3 regions of the Pseudoalteromonas sp. SWYJZ12 genome follow, and region 2 is predicted to be linked to each of the others. Evidence: predicted binding sites of a transcription regulator. Region 2 holds the regulator's gene; each other region holds the start of a gene.

Region 1 (4,960 bases), on a different contig from region 2:
TAATTGAACCGCTGCGAGCGATGCGTATTATCCATTATATGGGATGGGTAGCTAAACGATGGAGCGATCCTGCCTTTGTGCGGAACTTTACATGGTTTGCTGATGACAAATACTGGGAGCAACAAATTTTAGCACTGAAGGAGCAACTTGCAGCACTGCAAGAAGCACCGTTAAAGTTATTGCCGTAATATTTTATTTAAAGACAAGTACAACGAGATACAAATGCTTAAAAAATTAAAACTGAGTTTATTACTTTTATGTTTACCATTTGCAGCACTTGCTGCACAGTTTGAAGTTGATAATCAATACACTGTTATTGATGTAGACAAAAGTACATCACCACAAGTAACCGAGTTTTTCTCATTTTACTGTCCACATTGTTTTAAGTTTGAACCAGTAGCAAAAGCAATTGAACAAGGCTTGCCTGAAGGCGCTGAGTTTATTAAAAACCATGTTAATTTTTTAGGTGGCGTGTCGCCACAAGCACAAAGTAATTTAAGCTTTGCCTACTTAATTGCTAAGCAGCATGGTCAGGCGCAGAGTATTAGCGATCAAATTTTTAAAAGTATTCATGTTCAGCGTGCTCCTTTAACTGAAATGAAAGACGTTAAAAAATTACTTGAAGTAAACGGTATTGATAGCGCAACGTTTGATCAAGAAATTGCAAGCATGCCAGTTATTTCGGCTGAGCAAGCAATGCAAAACAAACAAAATAAATATTCAAAATTAGGCGCACTTACAGGTGTACCTACTTTTATTGTTAACGATAAATATAAAATAAACCTCAACACCATCAAAAATCAAAAAGAACTTGATGAGTTAGTAGCGTTTTTATTAGCACTATAAATTTCGGAGCATAATAATGATTAAATTAGTTAAAGCAGGTTTGCTTGCAGTACTACTTCCTATGGCGGCAACAAGCTTTGCAGCAACGTATGAAGAAGGCGTGCATTACGACGTTGTTTCTGAGCGCGCAACAAAAAAGCCAGAAATTAAAGAGTTTTTCTCATTTTACTGCCCTGCATGTAATAACATGGAAGCACTAATTGGTGAGTTTAAGCCTAAGCTTGATAAAAACGTTAAATTTAAAAAGAGCCATGTTGATTTTGTAGGTGTACGCGACCCAGAAAACCAACAGATGATGAGCCAAGCACTCGCTACTGCAGAAGTGCTTCCGCAAAAAGATAAAATTGTCTCTGCAATCTTTAATCATATTCATACAAAGCGCGCTAGTTTTAATGAGCTTGCAGATGTAAAAGATATATTTGTAGCGCAGGGCGTTGATGGCGATAAGTTTGATAAGCTGTTTAAAAGCTTTTCGGTACGTACGCTAAGCTCTAAAATGAAACGTGATCAAGACTACTTTAAAGAAAAAGGCGCACTACGTGGCGTCCCTACATTTATTGTAAATGGTAAGTATAAATTAAACCTAGGTCGTGAGTCGGGTATTACTGAACCAGAAGATATTAGCAAACTGATTAATTACTTAGCTAACAAGTAAGTTTAGCTAAAACTAAAAAAGCTCCTTAAGGAGCTTTTTTGCTTTATAAGGATATAGCGATGGAAAAAATATTAGTATCGAGTTGTTTGCTAGGACAGCCTGTTCGCTACGATGGTAGAGGACACGCAATTTTACATCCACAGATTAATTTGTGGCAAAAACAAAATAGGTTAATCGTGTTTTGTCCTGAGGTTGCTGGTGGACTTCCTACACCTAGATCCCCTGCTGAAATAATACAGGGGAGTGTAGTTACTAATTTAGGAGAAGATGTAACAGAGCAGTTTCAAATTGGAGCTAATAACGCGCTAGAACTCTGTAAAAAGAATCAAGTTCGTTTTGCTCTACTTAAAGAATCGAGCCCTTCTTGCGGGCGAAATACAATATATGATGGAAAGCATCGTGGAGTAAAAATCGAAGGACTAGGTTTAACTACAGCATTATTAATAAAGAATGGTATTCAAGTATTTAGTGAAGAGCAAATACCAGCACTTATCAAAGTACTGGTACTTTAATTTTAGCTTGTTATTTGCGCTGCAAGAAAACACCCGACTCAATGTGATGTGTATATGGGAACTGATCAAATATAGCAAAGCGCTTAACGTTGTGCGTACGTGTTAAGTGATCAAGGTCACGCTCAAGGGTTTCAGGATTACACGATATATAAATTATGTTTTCGTAATTAGCCACTAAGTCACACGTTAATTCATCCATGCCCGCGCGTGGTGGATCAACTAATATGGTTTGGCAGTCATAGCTTTTAAGGTCAATACCATCTAAACGAGAGAAAGTACGCTCGCCATTCATTGCTTGAGTAAACTCTTCACTAGACATACGAATAATATCTAGGTTCTCTACGTTGTTTTTAGCAATATTGTATTGAGCAGAATGAACAGATGATTTTGATATTTCTGTTGCTAATACTTTATTAAAACAGCCCGCTAACGCAATTGAAAAGTTACCGTTACCGCAATACAGTTCTAATAAATCATTTTTAAGTGGTTTACATAAATCTTGCGCCCACTCCAGCATATTAATATTTACTTTTGCATTAGGCTGAGTAAAGCTATTTTCTACTTGTTGATAAATAAGCTCTTGACCATTAACTGTTAAACGCTCAGTTACAAAGTCATCACCCAGCACTTCTTTTTGTTTGCGAGCACGACCGATAAAGTCAATTTTGTATTTACTGCTTAGTTTTTCTTTAAGCGCTTTAATTTCACTTAACCATTCATCATCAAGTGGTTTGTGATAAAGCAAGCTTACTAAAATTTCACCGCTTAGCGTGGATAGGTAATCGATTTGAAATAACTTACGACGTAATATTTCACAAGGCTTAAGATGCTCAATCATCACCTGCATTATTTCACCAACTAGAGGCGCTGCTGGATCAAATGTATCAACACGGATTTTTTCTTTTGTTTGTTGATCAAACATAATGTGAAACAGATCGTCACCGTCGTGCCATACTCTAAATTCAGCACGTTGGCGGTAGTTAGTTGGCTCTGAGCTAAATACTTCTAGTTGCTCCACACCAAAACGTTGGAATTGTGCACTAATACGCTGCTCTTTTTCACTTAACTGCGTTTGGTACTGTGTGGTATCTATTTTAATAACTGCCATTAACGCTACTACCTTATCTAAGATCTGTTTATCGGCGCTATTGTAGGGAGCGCTGCGTATTTGTCTAGTTTTGGCTAGCATTTATGCTGTTTTATTGAACATTGTACTTTAGTTTTTATTGTTATAGCCGATAATAAACTACGCACGCTTAGGAGACGAATCATGAAAATAGGTAATTATGGCTTTACGCCAAACAACAACATCAATAAATTCAATAATAAAGCTGATATACAGCAACCTACAATTACGTCTCCTCAAGATAGCTATCAACAACGAGGCCGAGAGTTGGCCGCAAAGGTGCTTGGCGATAAAATGGCTGAGCAGCTTGGATTGCCTATCGCAGAAAAAAAAGCAGATAAACCACTATTTGATTTTGATGAAATAGTAAAAAACGTACTCGATTTTGTAAGTAGTGCTGTTAATAAAGCAAAAGCTAACGGCGCTGATGACGAAAAGCTCAAAGATATGTTAGGCGACGCGCGCAAAGGAGTCCAAATAGGGATTGACGACGCTGTTGATGAACTCAAAGGTACAGGCGTATTTAATGATGACATGGAAGAGGGGATTAATAAGTCCAAAGAGGGAATTTACAATGGGCTCGATAAGTTTGAAGAGTCGTTATTTAACCCACAACCTGCCAGCGTAAATATAAGCCAGGCTCAATATGTCAGTATGACGAGTAATGCAGAGTATAAATTTACCACCGCAGAAGGTGACGAGGTAAGTATTAGCTTTGCAGATGCATTTGAATCTCAGTCGGCAAGTGGCTATCAGCAAAACAATAATGGCGAGTCGTTTGCAAGCTCATCATCGCAATCTCGACAGGTATCATTTTCGATGTCGGTTAATGGTGACTTAAATGAGCAAGAGCAAGAAGCTATTAATGTAATGATGGAAGACTTACAAGATTTAAGTAAAACCTTTTTTGGTGGTGCTTTAGATGAAGCATTTGAACAAGCGCAAGAGCTGAGTTTAGACAGCGATCAGCTGGTGGCTTTTTCTATGGATTTACGCCAAACAAAAACAATAGCAACAGTTAAAAGCTATGAAGAATATAGACCAGCACCAGAAAAACAAGTAGCGGAGGGTTTAGCTCCTTTTAATGACGACCTTAAAAATGCTTTTGAAAAAGCGGGTGAGCTTGGATTACAAAATCAGCTAGCTGGCATTCTCCAATGGTTAAATCAAGATCAGGAGCAAATAGATAAGTTAGTAGATTACACAAAGTCTATGTTCGAAAACCTTAATCAGTTAAATTCGGCAGCCGACAGGCTTACTGATTTAGAAACCACGCAAAGTTAAACTACTTTCTTTTATAAATACCTCATGGCAAACTGCCGTTCTTAAAGTAAAGTGGGAACGGTAGTTTGTCAGCGCATATAATGGTCTTTGATTCAGGTATTGGTGGAACTACTGTACTTGAGCATATAAAGCAAAGTATCCCCAATGCTCAGTACAGTTATTTTATGGATAATGCATTACTACCTTATGGTGCTCAATCTCAAAAAACCATCATTAACCGATTATGCTCACTTATTCATTTCATCAAAGCTAATACGCTTAACGTTGATTTAATTGTAATAGCGTGTAATACCGCTTCTACATCTGCACTTAGCGCTGTTCGCCAAATGACAGATATTCCTATAGTAGGTGTTGTGCCAGCAATAAAGCCTGCGGCAGAGTTAACACGTTCAAATCATATTGGCTTATTAGCCACACCGGCAACGGTCGCCAGTTCATACACTAAAACATTAATTACTGAGCATGCACGTAATGTAACCGTTAATCTATATAGCAGTGTGGAGTTAGTAACTTTAGCTGAGCAATACTTTTTTACAG
Region 2 (4,960 bases):
GGTTGTTCAACTTCATTGTTCGAAGATACACCGTTAAGCTCATCTTCTGTTGGTGGTAGACCTAAAATATGAAGAGTATGAAGTAATTCAGGATCTGCAGGTTCTGGCTTATCCCTATTTTGGATAGTCGCGAACATTTCATTAATGGTGTCGAGCGCTTGTAAAATAACATCCATTAACTCTGAATTGACCGTTCGCACACCTTGACGTAGTAAATCAAATACGTTTTCAGCGCCATGACAAGCATCAACAAGTTCTGTCATAGCTAAAAAGCCTGCCCCACCTTTTACAGTGTGAAAGCCTCTAAATATGGCATTTAGTAACTCGGTATCTTCTGGATTATTTTCCAGTTCAACTAACTGTTCAGATAAAAGCTCTAGGATTTCTCCTGCCTCTACAAGAAAGTCTTGTAAAATATCTTCATCGACTTCAAACATGCAGTTACTCTCCTCTTAGAAGCCCAAACTTGATAAAAGATCATCGACTTCATCTTGATCAGATACAACATCATTACGCGATTCTTTATCAATAATAGGGCCTTCAGGACCTGCTAAAGTTTGTGTGGCAACTGGTTCTTTTATTTTTTGTTGTTCTACTTTATTCGCTGTGTTGTCACTGTCATCTTGTTCAGCAAATGCTGTTAAAAGATGAAGTAAGCTTTCTTCTACTTCTCTAACAAGTTCTATAACACGGCGAATAACTTGACCTGTTAAGTCTTGATAGTCTTGAGCCATTAGTACATTTGTCATTAAGCTTTGAAGCTCATCGGTTTTATGATGAGAGTTATTCATAAACTTATCGATGCTGTGGCAAAGTTGTTTAAACTCACCTAACTCAATTTCGCGACTCATTAAACGATCCCATGTCGGTTTGATATGAGATATTTCATCTGCTAATTGCTGGGCTATAGGTAAACTAGCCTCAACAGCATCCATTGTTTTATTAGCCGCATTTTCTGTCATTTCTATAACATAATTAAGCCGCTTTTTAGCATCTGGAATAGCATCTGTTGTTAAATCTGTTAAACGAGTATCAAGATCAAAGCTTTTAAGTGCTTCGTGCAATTGACGGGTCAACTTTCCAACTTCAGCAAATAATTCAGACTGCTCTTGCGAGGCAGTCTCTAAAATTAACTGATTTGCTTTATCTTGCTCATCATTTTCTAAAAAAATAACGAGCTGTCGAGCTTGTTCTAACGTTATTTGAGGCGCAGCTGGTGCTGGCATAAGCCTCTCCCCCATCATTAGCCTAAGCGTTCAAATACTTTTTCTAACTTAGTTTTTAATGTTCCAGCCGTAAAAGGCTTAACAATATAACCATTAACGCCAGCTTGCGCTGCAGCTATTATTTGTTCTTTTTTAGCTTCTGCCGTTACCATTAATACAGGGATATGTTTTAACTTATCATCTGCACGAATTGCTCTTAAAAGGTCAATACCTTGCATTCCCGGCATATTCCAATCAGTAACTACAAAATCAAACACTTGATTTTGCAACATAGGCAAAGCTGTTGACCCGTCATCAGCTTCTTGAACGTTAGTGAAACCTAAATCACGTAACAGGTTTTTTATAATGCGTCTCATCGTTGAAAAATCATCGACTACAAGAATTTTCATGTTTTTATCCAAAACATCCCCCAGTGAGGTATTAACCTTTGTTTGCTTACTACTAATTTATCCAGTCATTGATTTTAGCTTTAAGCTTAATCATCGCCTGACCATGTATCTGACTTACACGCGATTCACTTACATCGAGTATATGTCCTATTTCTTTTAAATTCATTTCATCGTTATAGTATAAAGAAAGTACCATTGCATCACGCTCTGGTAATGACTTAATTGCACTTAGCAAAGACTCATTAAACCGATCATTTTTAACATTATTAAAAGGTTTATCTTGCGCTAAATCTTGGCCTACGGGAGTTATAACATCCTCATCAACACCAAGGTCTTCAATACCTAGTATTTTACTCGCATTCACATCATTTAAAATATGATGGTACTCATTGAGTGAAATTTCAAGTTTTTCAGCAACTTCTGTATCTGTTGGTTCGCGATTAAGACTACTTTCGAGTCCTGTAATTGCTTCTGCAACTTGCCGGCTTTTGCGATGTACTGAACGAGGAGCCCAATCACCACGGCGCATTTCATCAAGCATGGCACCGCGAATACGAATACCTGCAAAGGTTTCAAAGCTTGCGCCCTTAGTTGCATCGAAGTTTTTTGAAGCTTCTATTAAACCTATCATTCCTGATTGAATTAAATCATCAAGCTGAACGCTAGGTGGTAATCGAGCAATTAGATGACATGCCACTTTTTTGACAAGTGATGCATGTTTCTCAACAATCACATTTAAGTTTTGTGTTGATTGATATCCCATAGCTCTATTCACCAATATTGTCATAATTAACCGTTTACTAGTTTCTCAATGAAAAACTCTAAATGCCCAGATGGTTGGTTTGGTATTGGCCATTTAACTGCTTTGGTTGCCAGCGCTTTAAACGCGAGAGCGGCTGGCGAATTAGGAAAGAGCTCTACTATTACTTTTTGACGACGCGTTGCTTTGCGCATATTTTCATCATAGGGAACCGTTGCTACTAGCTCCATTGACACATCTAAAAAGCGATCGGTAACTTTAGATAGTTTTGCAAACAATTCAGTACCTTCACGCATACTGCGGACCATATTTGCAACAATTTTGAACTTATAAACACCATGCTCGCGGCTTAATACTTTAATAAGTGCGTAAGCATCGGTTATTGATGTTGGTTCATCGCACACTACAACCATTACATCTTGTGCTGCTCGTGAGAAGCTTAGCACCATGTCTGAAATACCAGCGGCTGTATCTACAATTAAAATATCGAATTCGGTATTCAATTCGCTAAACGCACGAATTAGTCCAGCATGCTCCGATGGTGATAACTCAACCATACTTTGCGAACCCGATGTAGCGGGTACAATTTTAATACCAGCAGGACCTTCAACTAAAATTTCGTCAAGCTCACATTCACCAGACAAAACGTGTGACAAATTACGCTCTACACGTAAACCAAGCATCACATCACAATTTGCCAAACCTAAGTCAGCATCCAGTACTAGTACTCTATTACCTTGCTGCCCTAGTGCTATAGCAGTATTTAGAGAAACATTTGTTTTCCCCACCCCACCTTTACCACCGGTTACAGCGATAACTTTAACGCCGTTGTTATTGTTTTGACTCATTTTGCGCAGGCCGCTTGCTTGATCTAATACTGTGTTAATCATACATCCCTACTGTACTTGGCGCCACTGCTTGATGCCTTGAATGTTGTGCTTTTGTTCTTTTTAAATATAATTGCTCAGCCTTTTTCACTAGTTTTTCAGCATTTGCAACACGAATATCTTCTGGTACTCGTTGTCCATTAGTAAGATACCCTATTGGAAGGCGATTTTGAATCGCAATACTAATAATCTCACCCAAACTTAATGATTCATCCAACTTGGTAAAAATACAACCACTTAACTGTACTTTTTTAAAGTGGCGTACAGTTTCTTGTAGTACATTAATTTGCGCTGTGGCACTGAGTACTAAGTAGCTGCGAATATCCACACGCTGGTTGCGCATTAACGTATTTAACTGCTCAGTTAAGCGTAAATCTCGCTGGCTCATACCTGCCGTATCAATTAACACTAGACGTTTATTTCGTAAATGATATAAAACTTCAGCTAACTCATTAGCATCTTTAACTTGTTTTACACCACAACCAATAATACGACCGTAAGTTGCAAGCTGCTCATAAGCACCAATTCTGTACGTATCAGTGGTTATTAAGGCAACTTTATCGGCGCCATACTTTTGTGCACCTAGAGCTGCAAGCTTAGCAACTGTCGTGGTTTTGCCCACACCTGTTGGACCCACTAACGCATATACACCACCTTGGCGAAGTATTTCGTTATTGGTTGTTTGCATTTGATCTTCAACCATTGTTAGCAATGCTTTCCAGCCTTGCTGACGAGACACGTCGTCAGGTACGAAACATGCCATTTGTTGCGCGACTTCTTTATCAATACCCATACCGACTAAACGGTCAACCATGCACGCACGCGTTGGATCGCGACGCGCCATATCTTGTTGCATTAAACCTGATACTTGATGTTCAAGTAACTGACGAATCGCGTTCATTTCTTCACGCATTGTTGTCATTTCTTCGCTTTCATTATTTTTATTTTGTGGGCGAGCAGTTACCGGGCTATCTAAATCATCAAAATCGCGGTCTAAATCATCAAAACCTAAACTATCGGCTTGAGTTTGTGGGCGAACTGGCGCTGCACTTTCAGGAATAAACATATTTTTAGTACGCGGCTGCGCAGCCGGCTCTTGATAGTTATCGGTAGTATCAATACCCGATTGTGAAAACATAGAAGCAAGTTCAGGGGAGCGAGGACGCGGTGATTGTCGCTCTAGTAATGCTTGTAAGCTGTCAGCAACCTTTGCTTGTGGCTCAGGCTTAGCACGCTGTGGCTCTGGTCTTACAAAGTTATGCATGCTTTGCTGTGGCGCTTGAGCACGAGGCTCAGCATTACGTTGTGGTTGCGCTGCTACTTTAGGGGCTGCTTTGTCATAATCAACTGCCGCTACAATTTCTACACCGTTAGCCAGCTTCTTATTTGACATAATAACCGCATCAACACCTAATTCATCTTTAACTTCTTTAAGTGCTGTGCGCATATCTTTAGCAAAAAAACGTTTAATTTTCATGATTCAACCCCTGTTAAAATCTTATTGTTGCCCTACAGAGCTAACAATCTTTATCTGTCTTTCATCTGGTACCTCTTGATAAGACATCACTCTCAATCCTGGAATGGTGTACTTAACAAAACGAGATAACACAGTGCGTAACATTCCTGACGTTAGCAATATAGAAGGTTCACCGGCCATTTCTTGATTTTGATGCGCTTGTGTTAATGACACTTGAAGTC
Region 3 (4,960 bases), on a different contig from region 2:
GCGGCTGTAATTAAAGCGAAACGCAGGGCCAAATAATCTTTTCTAAAATAAAAGATGAAAATAGCAGGGCTTAAAATAAACACCCAACTAGTATCTAATATCAATATAGTCTTTAAAAACCATTCAGGCATTAGAGTTAATCAAGTTTTTTTTTCATCATCGTCATTACCACCGCCATTTCCTGGCATATGACTAAACTTATCGACCTTTTTCATAAACTATTCCGTTACATTTGTTAAAGAAAGCATACTTTATGATAAATAAGTGTGTTTGCCAATAAAAGTTATCTTACATCTATAGGAGCTGACTCTTTTGCTTTACCTTGTAATATAGATATTTCTACTCGGCGATTCCTGCGGCGATCTTCATCGGTGTCATTCGGTACAAGTGGTCGTGTTTCAGCTCGACCAACCACCATCATTCGGGTTTTATCAAATCCTTGGACTTTTTGCAGTTCACTTGCGACGGCTACAGCACGCTTTGATGATAGGTCCCAATTATTAATATATAACTCATTCGATACCTGAAAATCATCTGTATGGCCAGATACTGTTATTTCACCGGGTACATCTTTTAACAGCACACCGATATCTTGAATTATAGGTTTAAACTTAGGTTGTAAAAATGCACTACCTGAAGGAAATGAACCATTCTCTCTAATGCGAATAATTATTTGCTGCCCTAAAGACTCAAGCTCAATTGCGCCATCGATTATTTGCTTTTCAAGCTGCTGCGCTATCTTTTTAACAAGCTCGTTAGTTTGCTCCTGATCGGCTGCTGAAGTTGCTTGCTCAGAAGATTCTTCTTGTGAGGTACTACGAGATTCGCCACCGCGTTTATCCCCGCGCTGTTCTTGCCTGCCGCCTGCTGAGCTTTCATCGCCAGCCTGAAACTCTAACATTTGTTGAGTCATTTCGACTGTTTGCTGCTGAATGGTTTCTATTGGGGTTGGCTCTGGTTTGCCTGGGGTAAACTCCATGGCAATAACAGAGGTCCCTTTAGGGATGTCTTTTACTTCAATTTTATTCTGCACACCAAAAGCAAACTTCATAGAGCCCGCAATTTGTTTAAACTTAAGTACATCCATTTCTGAAAACGCGAGCAAGAGTACAAAAAAGCACATTAACAGTGACATTAAATCGGCAAACGTTCCCATCCATGCAGGTAGACCTGGTGGTGGACATTTGCACTCTTGATCAGACATAGTTACTCCTCGGTATCTACTTTGCGTTTAGATTCAGCTAAGTAATTTTTCAAAATACCTTCGATTACTTTTGGATTTTGACCATCTTGTATACCTAAAATAGCATCCAAAATTAAACGCTGATTCATCGCTTCCTCGTCTTTACGCAGTTCAAGTTTTACCTGAATAGGAATTGCCACAACATTGGCTAAAAACGCGCCATATAAAGTTGTTAATAGTGCTACTGCCATTGCCGGACCAATTGCCTTTGGGTCATCCATGTTAGACAACATTGCAACCAAACCAATTAGAGTACCAATCATACCCATTGCAGGCCCTATATCAGCTAACGACTTAAATAAACCCGCGCCCAATTCATGGCGAGTCGTGGTTAGAGAAATATCTTTTTGAAGTGTAGCGCGAACTACATCTGCGTCGTGGCCATCAACGAGCATATCGACGCCTTTGCGCATAAAGGGGTTTGGAATTTCAGCTTCTTCGAGTGCTAAAAAACCGCCTTTACGAGCTGAATCCGCAAGTTCTACTGCTTTTTCGATAAGTATTTCTGGCGTTTCGATTTTAAACATAAACGCTTTGGCAACAACTTTACCTATCCCCAAAAATTGCGACATAGTGAAGTTTGATAAAACAATAAAGAGTGAACCACCAAATACAATAACCACAGACGGGGTATTGTAAAACATAGCCATTTCACCGCTACTACTCATAAACATAGACATGACAATTAAGCCAATTGCGCCTAGGATCCCGATTATGGTTGCTAAATCCACATTTCCTCCAGAAGTTTCATGCTTAATGGCCTTATCATAAACTTTTATTATTAACTGCTTATCGGCAACATATTGAATTGCTTAAGCCATTTTTATAAATAAACATAAAAAGCAGCCTTTAGCACTATCTTAGATCAAGTTATAAGGGCTACCTAATTATCAATTGATTTATTAAACCAACAGACCGCTATTAAGGCTTTATTAATGCACTTGAAATATAATTTAACGTTATAAAGGTAAAAAACCAATATCATCCTTTGACCTAGTTTAGCATTCCCCCTAAAATTGACCCCTAAATTTATTATGTAAGCTGAAATAAAGATGGCGACTAAAAAACCTGAAAACTTAAGTTTCGAACAAGCACTAGAAGAATTATCTACAATCGTTAGTGACATGGAACAAGGTGACTTATCGCTTGAGCAATCGTTAAAGCAATTTGAACGTGGAATTGCATTAGCAAGTGCTTCATCAAGGAAATTACAGCAAGCAGAACAAAAAGTATCAATTTTGATGGGGAATGGCGAAAAGTCAGTACTTACAAACTTTGATAATGATATGGAATAGCTGTGAGCATAAAAAATCATATTGAACGTGCTCAAAAAGATGTAGTAGCGACCTTACAACAGCATTTTAACCAGCCTCTCGATACAGAAGAAACGGTAAAGAACGCCACCCAGTATGGATTATTTAATGGCGGTAAAAGGTTACGTCCATTTTTAGTTTATGCCACAGGTAAAATGCTCGGCGCAAACCATCAAGACTTAAACGTACTTGCTGCTGCAATTGAGTGCATTCATAGCTATTCGTTAGTTCATGATGACTTGCCGGCAATGGATGACGACGATTTACGCCGTGGACGCCCTACTTGTCATATAGAGTTTGGCGAGGCAAATGCAATTTTAGCCGGTGATGCTCTTCAAACTCTTGCTTTTGAGTTTATTGCGAATCACAAATTTGCATGCTCATCGCAAACACAAGTAAAAATGATTGCTACACTTGCCCACGCATCAGGCCTTGAGGGTATGGTTGGCGGACAAGGCCTTGACATAGCAGCAACAGATAAAGTAATTACCGTACAAGAGCTTGAGCGAATACATAAGTTAAAAACCGGAGCTTTAATTAATTGTGCAATTACACTTGGTGCACTGTGCAGTGAAAAGGCTGATCAACAAACCTTAGAAAATTTAAGTGTTTTTGGGTATGCTATAGGGCTAGCATTTCAAGTACACGACGACATTTTAGATGTTGAAGGCGATACAGTTATTTTAGGAAAGCCACAAGGCTCCGATATTGCCGCGAATAAAGCGACATATCCGGCGTTATTAGGTATGCTAGGCGCTAAAGAAAAGGCGCAGAATTTAATACAACAAGCCCATGAAGCGTTAGCAAATATAGATGCTGACACAACACTTCTTGCGTCGCTAGCAAATTATCTAATTGAGCGTGACCACTAATTTTTGCTCATACGTATTGCAATTAGCACTGACATTATTACTCAACATTAATTATTCGTAAAAGCTTTGAATTAATTAATGTTAGCGAAGGATATATATAAAACCATGACACTTGATAGTAGCAAGTATCCATTACTTAATTTGGTTGACGAGCCAGCCCAATTGCGTGACTTAGCGCAAGACAAACTCCCTGCATTTAGCAATGAGCTGCGCGATTATTTACTCAACTCAGTATCGCAAAGTAGCGGTCATCTAGCGTCTGGTTTAGGGACGGTTGAACTAACCGTTGCCCTGCATTATGTTTATAACACTCCAGACGATCGCCTAGTTTGGGATGTGGGTCATCAAGCTTATCCGCATAAAATTCTTACTGGTCGTCGCGAGCAAATGCACACCATTCGCCAAAAAGACGGTTTACACCCTTTTCCTTTTCGCGATGAAAGCCAATACGATACGTTTAGCGTAGGCCATTCAAGCACCTCTATTTCAGCTGCCTTAGGTATGTCTATTGCTGCACAAAAAGAAGGTAAAGGTCGAAAGTCTGTAGCCATTATTGGTGACGGAGCTATAACCGCAGGCATGGCATTTGAAGCGATGAATCATTTAGGTGATGTAAAATCAGACATGCTTATTATTTTAAATGATAACGAAATGTCGATTTCTGAAAATGTTGGCGCATTAACAAATCACTTTGCTCGAATTTTATCAGGTAGCTTTTATACTAACATTCGTGAAGGTAGTAAAAAGTTACTCTCAGGTGTGCCTCCGGTAAAGCAACTTGCCAGTAAAATGGAAGAGCACATTAAAGGCATGATGATCCCGGGTACCTTCTTTGAAGAATTAGGCCTAAATTACATTGGTCCCATTGATGGTCACGATGTAAACATGCTTGTAGATACATTACGTAATATGCGTAATTTAAAAGGCCCACAGCTTTTACATATAAAAACCCAAAAAGGTAAGGGCTACAAACCGGCTGAAGCCGATCCTATTGGCTATCATGGTGTACCAAAATTCGATCCGAGCACAACTAGCCTACCTAAATCTAAACCTAGTGCTGCTACTTTTTCAAAAGTATTCGGCGATTGGTTATGTGATATGGCCGAACAAGACAGTAAGTTAATGGCTATCACGCCTGCAATGCGCGAAGGTTCAGGCATGGTACGTTTTTCTAAAGAGCATCCAGATCAATACTTTGATGTAGCTATTGCTGAGCAGCATGCCGTTACTTTAGCCGCTGGCTTTGCCTGTGAAGGTTTAAAACCTGTTGTTGCTATTTACTCAAGCTTTTTACAACGTGCGTATGACCAATTAATACATGATGTTGCACTGCAAAACTTACCTGTATTATTTGCCATTGACCGCGCTGGTATTGTTGGAGCCGATGGTGAAACTCACCAAGGTGCGTACGATTTAAGCTTTATGCGCTGCATTCCAAATATGGTAATTATGGCACCAAGCGATACCAACGAATGCCGCCAAATGCTATACACCGGTTATAAAGCAAACTGCCCTGTTGCAGTTCGTTATCC

What was found. Region 2 encodes FliA, which starts transcription of late flagellar genes. Its sites were predicted from a motif close to CTAAAGNTNNNNNNNNNNNNGCCGATA; they were not measured.
Region 1: the regulator FliA is predicted to act here: its motif matches at 3,228-3,254, upstream of I6F42_RS19465 (DUF5610 domain-containing protein).
Region 3: the regulator FliA is predicted to act here: its motif matches at 2,034-2,060, upstream of pomA (flagellar motor protein PomA).

Annotation. Positions count from the first base shown of each region.
Region 1 is NZ_JADYXH010000032.1:20,439-25,398, forward strand. Features, by position in the region: gene I6F42_RS19440 (serine/threonine protein kinase) at 1-188, shown strand, start outside; gene I6F42_RS19445 (thiol:disulfide interchange protein DsbA/DsbL) at 223-846, shown strand; gene I6F42_RS19450 (thiol:disulfide interchange protein DsbA/DsbL) at 863-1,501, shown strand; gene I6F42_RS19455 (DUF523 domain-containing protein) at 1,561-2,013, shown strand; gene trmA (tRNA (uridine(54)-C5)-methyltransferase TrmA) at 2,024-3,121, opposite strand; gene I6F42_RS19465 (DUF5610 domain-containing protein) at 3,284-4,423, shown strand; gene murI (glutamate racemase) at 4,489-4,960, shown strand, end outside.
Region 2 is NZ_JADYXH010000006.1:226,360-231,319, reverse strand. Features, by position in the region: gene I6F42_RS10180 (chemotaxis protein CheA) at 1-437, opposite strand, end outside; gene I6F42_RS10175 (protein phosphatase CheZ) at 453-1,226, opposite strand; gene cheY (chemotaxis response regulator CheY) at 1,244-1,627, opposite strand; gene I6F42_RS10165 (RNA polymerase sigma factor FliA) at 1,668-2,378, opposite strand; gene I6F42_RS10160 (MinD/ParA family protein) at 2,405-3,265, opposite strand; gene flhF (flagellar biosynthesis protein FlhF) at 3,258-4,739, opposite strand; gene flhA (flagellar biosynthesis protein FlhA) at 4,761-4,960, opposite strand, start outside.
Region 3 is NZ_JADYXH010000025.1:34,567-39,526, reverse strand. Features, by position in the region: gene I6F42_RS18295 (hypothetical protein) at 1-131, opposite strand, end outside; gene I6F42_RS18290 (flagellar motor protein MotB) at 284-1,204, opposite strand; gene pomA (flagellar motor protein PomA) at 1,207-1,974, opposite strand; gene I6F42_RS18280 (exodeoxyribonuclease VII small subunit) at 2,296-2,538, shown strand; gene ispA ((2E,6E)-farnesyl diphosphate synthase) at 2,541-3,428, shown strand; gene dxs (1-deoxy-D-xylulose-5-phosphate synthase) at 3,534-4,960, shown strand, end outside.